Regions from separate parts of the Micromonospora sp. FIMYZ51 genome, predicted to be linked through region 1. Evidence: riboswitches for the same ligand, from Rfam matches in the RefSeq annotation. Region 1 holds a riboswitch; the other holds the start of a gene.
What was found. A riboswitch is a leader RNA that binds a small molecule or an ion and turns the genes downstream of it on or off. The one in region 1 is predicted to bind cyclic di-AMP.

Region 1 (5,441 bases):
CATGAGCCGGTTGATCCAGCCGGCCCCGGCGAACTGCACCAACAGGCCGACCAGGGCCAGCGCGGCGCCGGCCACCACGATGCCGCCGAGCGCCGGGCCGATGTCGCCGCCGGACTTGGCGGCCAGCACCGGTGCGATGAAGGCGAACGACGAGCCGAGGTACGACGGCAGCCGGTTGCCGGTGATGACCAGGAAGAGCAGGGTGCCGAGCCCGGAGAAGAACAGCGTGGTGGCCGGCGGGAAGCCGGTGATCAGCGGCACGGTGAAGGTGGCGCCGAACATCGCCACCACGTGCTGCACGCCGACGCCGATCGTACGCGGCCAGGTGAGCCGTTCGTCGGGGTGGACCACCTCGCCGGGGCGGATCGACCGGCCGTCGCCGTGCACCGACCAGGGTGACCAGCGGGAGCGCGTGGGGGTGGGGGACTGGGTCATGGTTGGCCCTTCACATCCGAGATGGCGGGGGCGCGGTCGACCCTGAACGTTGTTTCTAGCATGGGCGGTCGGCGCGGAAGATGCCGGTACGGCGCGATTCGGCGCTGGTGGGCAGGTGTGTTAGCAGGGGGCCCTTGCTATGCACGAGGCGTTAACAGGGGGCCCTTCCTTACACCTGGGGTGGGAGTGGGCGGGTAGGGTGCCCGGATGACCAGCACGACCGTCGACCGGCCGACCGCCCCGACCGGACGCGGCACGGCGAGCCGGCTGCCGTCGCTGACCGGGTTGCGCTGGGTCGCCGCCCTGCTGGTCTTCGGTTTCCACGCCGGGACGATGCGGATCATCGCCGAGCCGGACCACCAGGCGGTGGTCGGCAAGATCTTCACCCTCGGCCTGTCCGGGGTGCAGTTCTTCTTCGTCCTCAGTGGGTTCGTGCTGGTCTGGTCGGCTCGACCCGGTGACTCCCGGCGGCGGTTCTGGCGGCGTCGGTTCGCCAAGATCTACCCGAACCACCTGTTGATGTGGGCGGTGGCGATGCTGGCCGCGCTCTGGTTCGCCGACCCGATCAACCCGGTGGCCGCGGTGGAGAACCTGTTCCTGCTCCAGGCCTGGGATCCCCGGCCGGGCTACTTCTACAGCGTCAACAACGTGAGCTGGTCGCTCTCCTGCGAGTTGTTCTTCTACCTGTGCCTGCCGCTGGCGCTGCCGTTGGTGCGGCGGGCCCGGCCGTGGCAGCTGTGGGCCGTGGTGATCGCGGTGCCGCTGCTGATCCTGGCGCTCTGGCCGGCGCAGACGCTGGTGCCGGAGCAGTACCGGTGGTGGTTCACCCAGGTGTTCCCGCTGGTGAGGTCGCTGGAGTTCTGGATGGGGGTGGCCGCCGCCGAACTGATGCTGCGGGGTCGCTGGCGCGGACCGCGCCTGCTGGTGGCGAGCCTGATCTTCGTGGCGACCTGGGTGGTGGCCGCGCAGTGGATCCGTGCCGAACTGTGGGCGGCGATCCTGTCGGCGGCGTACGTCGTGCTGATCGCGGCGGCGGCCGACGCGGACGTGCGGGGCAGCCGGTCGCCGCTGCGGTCCCGGCCGATGGTCTGGCTCGGCGAGGTCTCCTTCGCCTTCTACCTGGTGCACGTCTTCGCGATCATGACGATCATGCGGATCACCGGCGACTGGGGGACCGGCTTCCCGGGCTGGTGGGGTCCGGCCGCGGTGATCGGATTCCTGCTGCTCACCCTGGCCCTGGCCGCGTTGCTGCACCGCTACGTCGAGCAACCCATGATGCGCCGGCTGGCGCCGCCCCGCCCGAGCGCCGCCGGGACTGTCCACTCCGGACGATAGGGCTCGGCCGAGCGTCGGCTCGATCCGGCGAACAGTCCCACCCGACACGCCCGGACGGCGATGCGGCTGCCACGACGACGGCGGTAGCGTGAGGGCCGTGCTCATCGCCGCGCCTGCCTGTCCACTGTGGTGCTCGCGGCGTCCGGCCGTCCGGATGCTGACCGGCCTCGTGCCTCGTTCCCGCTGAGGCAGGTCATGGAGCAGTCTGTCCTCTACCAGTTCCTGACCGAGGTACCCCGGGCCGTCGCCATCTGGTCGGCGCTGCTGGTGCTCGCGCTGGGGGTGCTCACCGCCCTGGTCGCCCGCCCGCAGCGGGCCCGGTCGACCGAGGGGGCACCGGCGGTCGAGGGTGCGCCGGTGGCCGAGGGCGACTCGGCCGAGGATCCCGCCGTGACCACGGCCGCGGACCTGAGCAGGTACGCCGGAGAGGTGGCCGTGGCGGCGGCCGGTGCCGCGCGCAACGCCCAGCGGCGACGGGACGCCTGGCGGGTCGCGCACGAGGAACTCGAACGCGCCTGGACCGCGTACGACGAGGCGGAGCAGGTTGCCCGGCGACTCGCGGCCACGGTGCCGCTCGCGGTGCCGGGGGCGGTGCGGAGCCCGGACGAGTACGCCGCCCGGGAGCGGTGGCTGCACCGCGCCGCGATGGCCGCGCACTGGCGGGGCGACCTGACAGCCCGGCAGTTGAGCGAGGTGTTCGCTCGGCGGCGCGGTGGGGATCCCCGATGGCACCCTGCCGAGCAGGAGATCACCCTCGCCCGGCTGCTGCGCGACAGTCGGCTGGCCGCGTACCGGACGGCCGAGGCCCGGGAACGTGCGGCGTGGCGGGCGGCCGGAATCGCCGCCGAGGCCGCCCGTACGCTCGCTGCCGAGGCGTACGCTGCCGCACAGCGACTTCGGCCGGACCGGGTGCCGACGCGGCGCCGGGTCGCCTTCGGCCGGCCGGCCGTCATCCGGCGCTGGCGTCCGGCCCGGGTGGGCTGATCGGATGACCGCCCGGTCGGGCGGTCGGACCGACCTCGCCGACCGGTGCGGGTGCAGTCCCCGAGATGGGTGACCCCGGTCACATTGACTCCGGAAACGGTCACCGAGCGCGCTCGGGTGCATCGGTTACGTAATTTCCGGGACTTTTTGGGTGGTCGGTCCGGTTGTCGCCTTTCGGCGTGCTCAATTCCCCGAATCCCATTGAGCGACGCCAGTCGCCGAATACCCGGAAATAATTGATCTGGATCATGTTTACGCAGGCAATGACGGGTTGGCGCGCGGTTTGACCGGCCAGTAATGTCGCCCCGTCCGGTGCGGTAACCGATCGCAAAAGGCGACGCCGCGCCGACCCGCTCAATCGTGATCTCACGAACCGGGGACCCACTGCATTACCTGGGGTGAATCCGCGAGCCTCGGCCCGCGGTAGGGCGATCTTCCCGCCCGAATCCGTCAGCTAACCCGGTCGGCGGTGTCGGAAGGAGCTCCATTCGCGTGCAACACGTACCGATCCCCCCGTTGTTCCCACGCCTCCACGGCATCGCGGTGTCCGCGTTCGCCGGCTCTCCGACGGCGAGCTGATACCGGACCCACCGCCACCGCCCGGTGTCCCCGGGTGAATCTCTCGAACGGTCCGTCCGCGTCCGGGTGGTCGTCGGTTTCCCCTGCCGACCCGACCGCCGGCACCGGTACGGCCGCCCCAGCCCTCGTGGAGGATTTTGTGAAGCACACCGTCAAGCGTCAGCTCCGCCGCCTGGCGACGGAGCGTCCGTACCAGATCGTCGCCGGATCGGCGGCGGCGCTCATCCTGGCGACCGGCACGGGTGCCGCGCTCGCCGGCACCGGGGACGCCCCGGCCAGCGCACAGACCACCACCGTCGCCGAGTTGCGCGGTGACGCGGCGGCCTCCCGCAGCGACGCCCGGGTGGCGCAGACCCCATCGTCCGCGCCGAGCGAATCGGTCGCGGCCAGCGCCGCCGCCTCGCCCTCGCCGTCGCCCTCGCCGAAGGCCAGCTCCGCCACGCCGGACCCGGACCTGACCAGTAAGAAGGCCGCGCCGAAGCCGCCGGCGAAGAAGGTCCTGGACTACGACTACCAGGCACAGGTCAACGGCTACTACTGCGGCCCGGCCGCCGTGCGCAACGCGCTGAGCGCCGCTGGCGTCGAACGCGACCAGGACACCCTGGCCAGCCAGCTCGGCACCACGTTCGCCGGCACCAACTCGGCGGCGGACACCACCCGGGTGCTCAACGCCGTGCTCAAGGGCGACCCCTACCAGACCAGGTGGATCCGTGGTGGTGCGGCCACCCCGGCCCAGATGGACCAGCTCCAGGCCGACGTCGTGGCGACAATCAACGACGGGCGGGGTGTCGTGGTGAACGTGGCCGGCAGCGCCACGGACACCAACGGTCGCTGGCACTCCTTCCCCGGCGGGCACTACATCGCCGTGGTGGGCTACGAGGACGAGGGCCGAATGGTGAAGATCGCCGACTCGGCCGACGGGTCCTACTACTCCTACTGGATGAGCACCATCGACCTGGCCAACTGGGCGGCCACGCGCGGCTACTCGGCCTGACCGACCTGACGGACCCGAACGGGCGCCGGTTCCCCGCTGGGGAACCGGCGCCCTACCGTCACCGCCCCTGTCGCCCGCCCTTGCCCGCCCCGCCGGCCGTGCTCTCTGCCGTGCCGGCCGCGCCGGCCGCCGTGCCTGCCGCGTCGAGCGCCGGCACCAGCGGCGTCAACGCGGCCCGGACCAGGTCGGGCAGCGACCCGGACGGTACGACGAAACCGGGCATCGACGGTGCCACGGTCGTGGACTCCAGCCACTGCCGGAGGGCGACCCTGGCGGCTGCCCCGACGCTGGCCGAGAGCACCCGGGCGGTCAGGCGGTCGATGTCCGGGCAGCGTTCGGTGATGGCGTCGGCGAGCGGGCCCTCGATCGTGCTGACCGTGTCGACGTAGCAGGCGCGCAGGGCGGGACTTGTCGTGATCATCAACAGCGCCGCGCTGGACTGGTCGCCCTGGTCGGCGTACTGCCCGACGACGGCGTCGAGCACGGCGTCGGCGAGGCCGATCTCGGTGGGCCGGGAGAGCACGGCCGCCGCGACCTGTGCCGTACGTTCTGCGGTGACCGCCGCGATGATCGCCTGCTCGCGGCTTGAGAAGTAGTTGTTGTACGTCCTTGGTGACACCCCAGCGGCCTCGGCGATGTCGTCGACGCGGACGTTGCCCGGCCCGCGCTCCAGCGCCAGGCGCAGCGCGGCCGTGCGGAGCGCCGCTCTGGTCGCCTGCTTCTTCCGTTCCCGCAAGGAGGGGCGGCCCGCTGCTGTCACCCGCTCACCATCGCACAATCTCTGCGTGTCCGCAAACTTGCGTGCGCGCAGAAATTTGCTAGCGTCGCCACGAGCCCCCACCCCGGCGGCGCCCCGAGCGAGAAGGACCGACAGACATGCGAGCCAAGGGCATGAGCTACGACACCGGCTTCGTCCGGGACGGGCACAACTCGTTGCCGCACTTCGACCCGGAGTTGGTCCGGCGAGAGTTGACAATCATCCGCGACGACCTGCACTGCACCGCCGTCCAGATCGTCGGAGGCGACCCGCAGCGCCTGGAACTCGCCGCCCGGCTCGCCGCCGAACTCGGACTGGAGGTCTGGTTCTCGCCGTACCCGCTGGACCTGTCGGCCG
Region 2 (5,441 bases), 3.3 Mb from region 1:
AGTTCGTGCATCGCGGCGATGAGCTGTTCCGCCTCGTCGCCGGCCGCCCGCCCGTCGGCGATCAGTTCCTCGTGGCTGACCTTGACGAAGAAGACCCCACTGTCCAGTACCGCGTTCAGGTGCTCACCACAGAGGTCGACCACCACCCGGCTGCCGTTGGCACCGAGGTCGGCGGCGAAACGGCGGTAGAGGTCGGCGGGTACCAGGGACGGGTCGTTCGGCCCACTGAGTACGCTCACCGCCGCCCGCAGTCCCTCGCCGAGTGCCAGGTTGTACAGCTCGTCCAGCTCGTGCCGGCTCAACGGCTGGCCGGTCACGTCGACGATCTCCCGGCGGGTGCCCTCGCGGCGGTCGTGCACGTACCCGCCGCTGCCGCCCGAGTCGCGGGTGACCACCTTGAGGTCGACCCCCTCGCTGATCAGCAGCGGTTTCAACACCTGACCGATCTCGCCGCCGAGCGCCGTGCAGAGCACCACGTCGACACCGTGCGACAGCACCATCCGGGCCTGCCAGACACCCTGACCGCCGGGATGCAGGTGCAGCTCCGGGGCGTCGTTCGGCTTGTCGATCGTGACGGTGAGCAGCGGCGTCGGTGCGAACACCATGACCCGTCCGCTCACGGTTGGCACCTGCCCATGACCGTTCCTTCCGTTCGAGCTGACGAAATGTCCGCTTACTGCAAGGACGGTAACCAAGGTGGCGGCACGGCGCACGGCGACGGGCTGAGGCGAAAACGACGTCGGGTGGGCCGCCGTGCGAGGCGACCCACCCGACGTGCCGGTCTTCGATCAGTAGACCGACAGGTGGACGTGGTTTGTGTGGTCGCTCGACGGGTCGCCGCGAGCGCCGCTGTACGACTTCCACCCACTGCTGGGCAGCCAGATCTGCTTGTACCAGATCACGTAGAGCACGGCGAGCCGGTCGGAGTTGTTCACGAAGTACGCCGCCAGGTTGTTGCCGTACGTCCGGTCGCCACCCGTGGCCGCACCGCCGAAGCCGTTCTTCTGGGCGGCGAAGTCGCAGGCTCGACCCTTCGGGTGCTCACCCGAGCCGCCGGAGCGGTAGCAGGAGACGTACCGCGTGAAGCCGGCCGCCTTGGCCTGGTTGAGCGCGTGCAGGGTGCGCGGGGTGATGCAGCCGTTGGCCGGGGTGGGGTCGTTGACGCTGCACGACTCCTTCGGCCACGAGCCGTTGGCGTTGCGCGGCGCCGGCTTGGCGGTGGGGCTGGACCCACGGCTGCTGGTCGGCGCCCGGGTGGCCCGCTCGGCGGCTGCGGCGGCGCGTTCGGCCGCCTCGGCCCGCTCGTTGGCGACGGTCAGCGCCCGCTCGGCCTGCTCCTTGCGCTTGGCCATCACGGCGACCTGCTTGCGTTCCTCCTGGATCTCAAGGTCCAGCGCCTGCTTGGTCTTGCGGATCTCGTCGCGGGTGGCCTGTAGCTCGCGGACCGCGCGGTCCTCGTTGGCGGCCACCACGTCCAGCGCCGCCGCCCGGTCCATGAAGCCGGCCGGGGTGCCGCTGTTCAGTAGCGCCGACGCGGCGCCGAGCCGGCCGGTGCGGTAGGCCTGCGAGGCGATCTCGGCCACCTTTGCGGTGCGCTCGCCGAGCTGCTGCTCGGTGGTGCTGAGCTGCTTGGCCAGTTCCTTCTGCCGCTTCACCGAGCGGTCCAGCGCGGCTTTGGCGTCGAGGTAGCCCTTGCTGGCCGCCTCCAGTTGGGCGCGCAGTGCCGGGGTGCCACCCTCGTCGTCGATGTCGTCGGGGGCTGCCGCACGCGATACCGGTGGCGCGGCGGTCGCGGGGCTGAACGGTGCGAGCGTGACGCTCAACACGAGGGCGAGCCCCGCGGCGATCAGGGCCGCCATCCGGGCGGCCGGTCTCACGGTTGCCACTGCTGGCATGCACATGTCCTTCCGTCAGCCGCCGACCGGGTTAGCTGACGGGTTCGGGACGGAAGATCCCTACCGCGTGCGCGGATGCACCCCAGGAACATGGTTCCCCGGTTCGCCCTGGCGGGCGATTAGGCGGCGACCACCGCCGGCACCGGTGGGTGCCGCCTGGCGGGGGCCGGGTCCGAGCGTACCGGGACTGCTGTGACTGGTGCAGCTGCTGTGACTCCTGGTACTTGCTCGTTCACCATTAAATCAGACATAACGGCACTAAGGCGGCAGTTTCCCGGAATTGCTCAGTCGACCGGGTCGATCGTGGTGAGCCGCTGAGTGGCTCGGGAAAGGGCGACATAGAGGGTGCGTACCCCGGCGCCCGGCTCGGCCCGGATCTCGCCCGGGGCGACCAGCACCACCCCGTCGTACTCCATGCCCTTGGCCTCCAGGCTGGTCACCACCTGGAGACGCTCCCCACCGAGGCCGTCCAGCCAGGCCGCGACCTCGTCGCGACGCGGCACCGGCGTGATCACCCCGACGGTGCCCTCGACCTCGTCGAGCAGGGTGCTCGCCGCCGTCGCGACGGTGCTCGCCAGCTTCGCCGCCGGCACCGTCAGCTGCACCGGGTCGACCCCGGTGGTGCGGACCGCCGTGGGCAGCGCGAGATCCGGGTACACCCGGCGGATCTCGGCCGCCGCCACCGCGAAGATCTCCGCCGAGTTGCGGTAGTTGGTGGTGAGCGTGAACCGGTGCCGGCGGCGCCGGCCCAGCGCCTGGTCCCGGGCCCGGGCCAGCTCCTGCGGATCGCCGGTCCAGGCGGTCTGCGCCGGGTCGCCGACGACGGTCCAGGAGGCCAGCCGCCCGCGTCGGCCGATCATCCGCCACTGCATCGGCGAGACGTCCTGCGACTCGTCGACCACCACGTGCGCATAGTCCCGGTAGTCCTCCGGGCGTTCGCGGGCCGCCTGCCGGGCGGCCCGTTGCCGGTCGGCGAAGGTGCTCAGCTCGCGTACCCCGCCGGCCAGCTGGTACGGGTCCCGCTTCGGGCGGGCCGGACGCACCGGCTTGCCGAGCAGCGCGTCCAACTCGTCGAGCAGCGCCACGTCGGCCACGCTCGGCCCCCGCTCGGCTGACTCCCGGTACGCCTGGCCGAGCAGTCGGGTCTCGGCACCGGAGAGCAGGCCGGCGGTGTAGCGGCGCAGCCGGTCCGGCTGCGCCAGCCAGCCGAGCACGTGCCGGGGATGCAGCCGGGGCCACCAGGCCTTGAGGAAGTCCCGGAAGTCCGTCCGCTCGATCAGCTCGTCCTCGAAGGCCCGCTGCTCCGGCAGACCGGAGATGCCCAGCCGGCGGGCCTGCGCCCAGAGCGCGGCGAGCACCCCGTCGAAGCCGGCCCGGCGCACCTCGTTGCGGCGGGCGCCCCGGGGCAACGCCCGGTCCCGGATGGCGTCCAACTCGGACCGCTCCAGCCGCAGCAACTGCCCCCGGTAGAGCAGCCGCAGCTCGGCCGGCGAGTCGGGCACGGCGTCCCGAGCGGCCCGTTCCAGCACCTTGCGCATGCGCAGCGACCCCTTGATCGCCGCCACCTCGGGCGGGTCGGTCCGGGTGGCGGCCACCCCGAGGAAGAGGCTGCCCAGCGAGTGCAGGGTGGCGGTCTCCTCGCCCAGCGACGGCAGCACCGAGGCAATGTAGGAGACGAAGACCGAGGAGGGGCCGACCACCAGGATGCCGCCGCCGGCGTACCGGCTGCGGTCGGCGTAGAGCAGGTACGCGGCCCGGTGCAGCGCCACCGCCGTCTTGCCGGTGCCCGGACCGCCGGAGACCAGGGTGACTCCGGAACCGGGGGAGCGGATCGCCTCGTCCTGTTCCCGTTGGATGGTCGCCACGATGTCGCGCATGCCCCGGCCGGTGGTCCGGGACAGCGTGGCCAGCAGCGCGCCGTCGCCCACCACCGGCATCTCCGGCGGCGCGGCGTCCGGGTCGAGCAGGTCGTCCTCGATCCGGGTGACCCGCTCGCCGCTGGACTGGATCGTCCGCCGCCGCACCACACCGAGCGGCTCGGCGGGGGTGGCCTGGTAGAACGCGGCGGCGGCCGGTGCCCGCCAGTCCACCACAAGCGTGCTGGCGTCCTCGTCACGGATGCCGAGCCGCCCGACGTAGAGCACCTGCCCGTCGCGCAGGTCGAGCCGGCCGAAGACAAGTCCCTCGTATTCGGCGTCGAGCAGATGACGCCGCTGGGCGGCGTGAAAGACCATCGCGTCCCGCTCGACAAGGGCGCCGAAGTTGCCCACCCGGGCCAGCCGGTAGCCGTCCCGTTCGGCCCGTACCGCGGCGCGGCGCAGCTCGGCCAGTCGCGCGTACACCCGGTCGAGATGCCGTTGCTCGACGGCGATCTCCTGATCCAGGGTGCTCTGATCCACCGCTCGCTTCTCCTCGTGACGCCGCCCGGCCAACCGCACGAGATTACGCCCCGCCGAACAGCAGCCCGGAAGGGCACCTTCGCGACGCCGGTGGCAGCGGAGCGGGTCCCGGTCAGGCGCGGCGTCGGCGGTGCGCGCCGACGCGGGCCGGTGCGGCGTCGAGGACCCGGCGCAGTACGCCGGTCAGGGCGGCGTTGACCTCCTCGGGGCGCTCCATCATCAGCATGTGGCCGGCACCGGGGCAGACGGTCAGGTCGGTGGCCGGCAGCACGGCGGCGATCGACTCCGCGCACGGCGGCGGGGTGAGCCGGTCCCGGTCGCCGACCAGGGCCGCGGCCGGCAAGTGGGCCAGCGCGGCCAGCGTCGCCAGCCGGTGCTGGGTGCCGATCGAGGCGCGGAAGCCGCCGATCGAGCGCAGCGAGGCGCGGGCGACCGCCGAGGTGACCAGGCGGATGTCGACGGGATCGCAGTGTTCGCCGAAGAGCATCCAGCGGATGCTTGGGCGCAGCGCCCGCAGCAGGGCCCGTGGCGGTCGCCAGGCGCCACAGCGGGCCAACACCCCGGCCCCGGTCGTCTCGGCCAGCCGGATCAACCGGGCGATCCGTGGCGACAGGCCGTAGACGGTGTGGGCGTGCCCCTCGGCGGTGGTGGAGACGAAGACCAGTCCGGCCACCCGCCGGGCGAAGTGTTCGGGGTGGCGGTGCGCGTACTCCATGATCGTCATGCCGCCCATGGAGTGGCCGGCCAGCACCACCCGCCCGGTGGGCGCCGCCACGTCCAGCACCGCCGCCAGGTCGTCACCGAGCTGGGCCAGGGTCGCCGTGGGCAGTGCCATGCAGCTGGACCGGCCGTGCCCACGCGCGTCGTAGGTGACCACCCGGACCGACTCGAACGTCTCCCGCAGGGCGCTGTGCTGCCGGTGCCAGCTTCGCCCGTCCAACGTCCAGCCGTGCAACAGCACCACCGTGACCTCGGCGTCGGTCGGCCCGGCGACCTGCACGTGCAGGCGTACGTCGTCGGACAGTCGTACCTCGACGGGCTCTGGCATCGCCACCTCCCCACGGCCGCGTGGATGCGTAACACCGGGGATACCCGGTGGTAACACCGGCTACCCGTCATGAGACCACGCGAACCGGCACGAGCGGAA

Region 2: it holds a riboswitch for cyclic di-AMP, as region 1 does, so the genes downstream of both, QQG74_RS24565 (hypothetical protein) here and QQG74_RS10730 (C39 family peptidase) in region 1, are expected to answer to the same signal.

Annotation. Positions count from the first base shown of each region.
Region 1 is NZ_CP134706.1:2,188,898-2,194,338, forward strand. It holds gene QQG74_RS10715 (solute carrier family 23 protein) at 1-435, opposite strand, end outside; gene QQG74_RS10720 (acyltransferase) at 643-1,770, shown strand; gene QQG74_RS10725 (hypothetical protein) at 1,966-2,754, shown strand; cyclic di-AMP (ydaO/yuaA leader) riboswitch at 3,096-3,238, shown strand; gene QQG74_RS10730 (C39 family peptidase) at 3,461-4,327, shown strand; gene QQG74_RS10735 (helix-turn-helix domain-containing protein) at 4,386-5,087, opposite strand; gene QQG74_RS10740 (hypothetical protein) at 5,204-5,441, shown strand, end outside.
Region 2 is NZ_CP134706.1:5,501,632-5,507,072, reverse strand. It holds gene QQG74_RS24570 (PfkB family carbohydrate kinase) at 1-620, opposite strand, end outside; gene QQG74_RS24565 (hypothetical protein) at 789-1,895, opposite strand; cyclic di-AMP (ydaO/yuaA leader) riboswitch at 1,900-2,031, opposite strand; gene QQG74_RS24560 (AAA family ATPase) at 2,180-4,294, opposite strand; gene QQG74_RS24555 (alpha/beta hydrolase) at 4,407-5,342, opposite strand.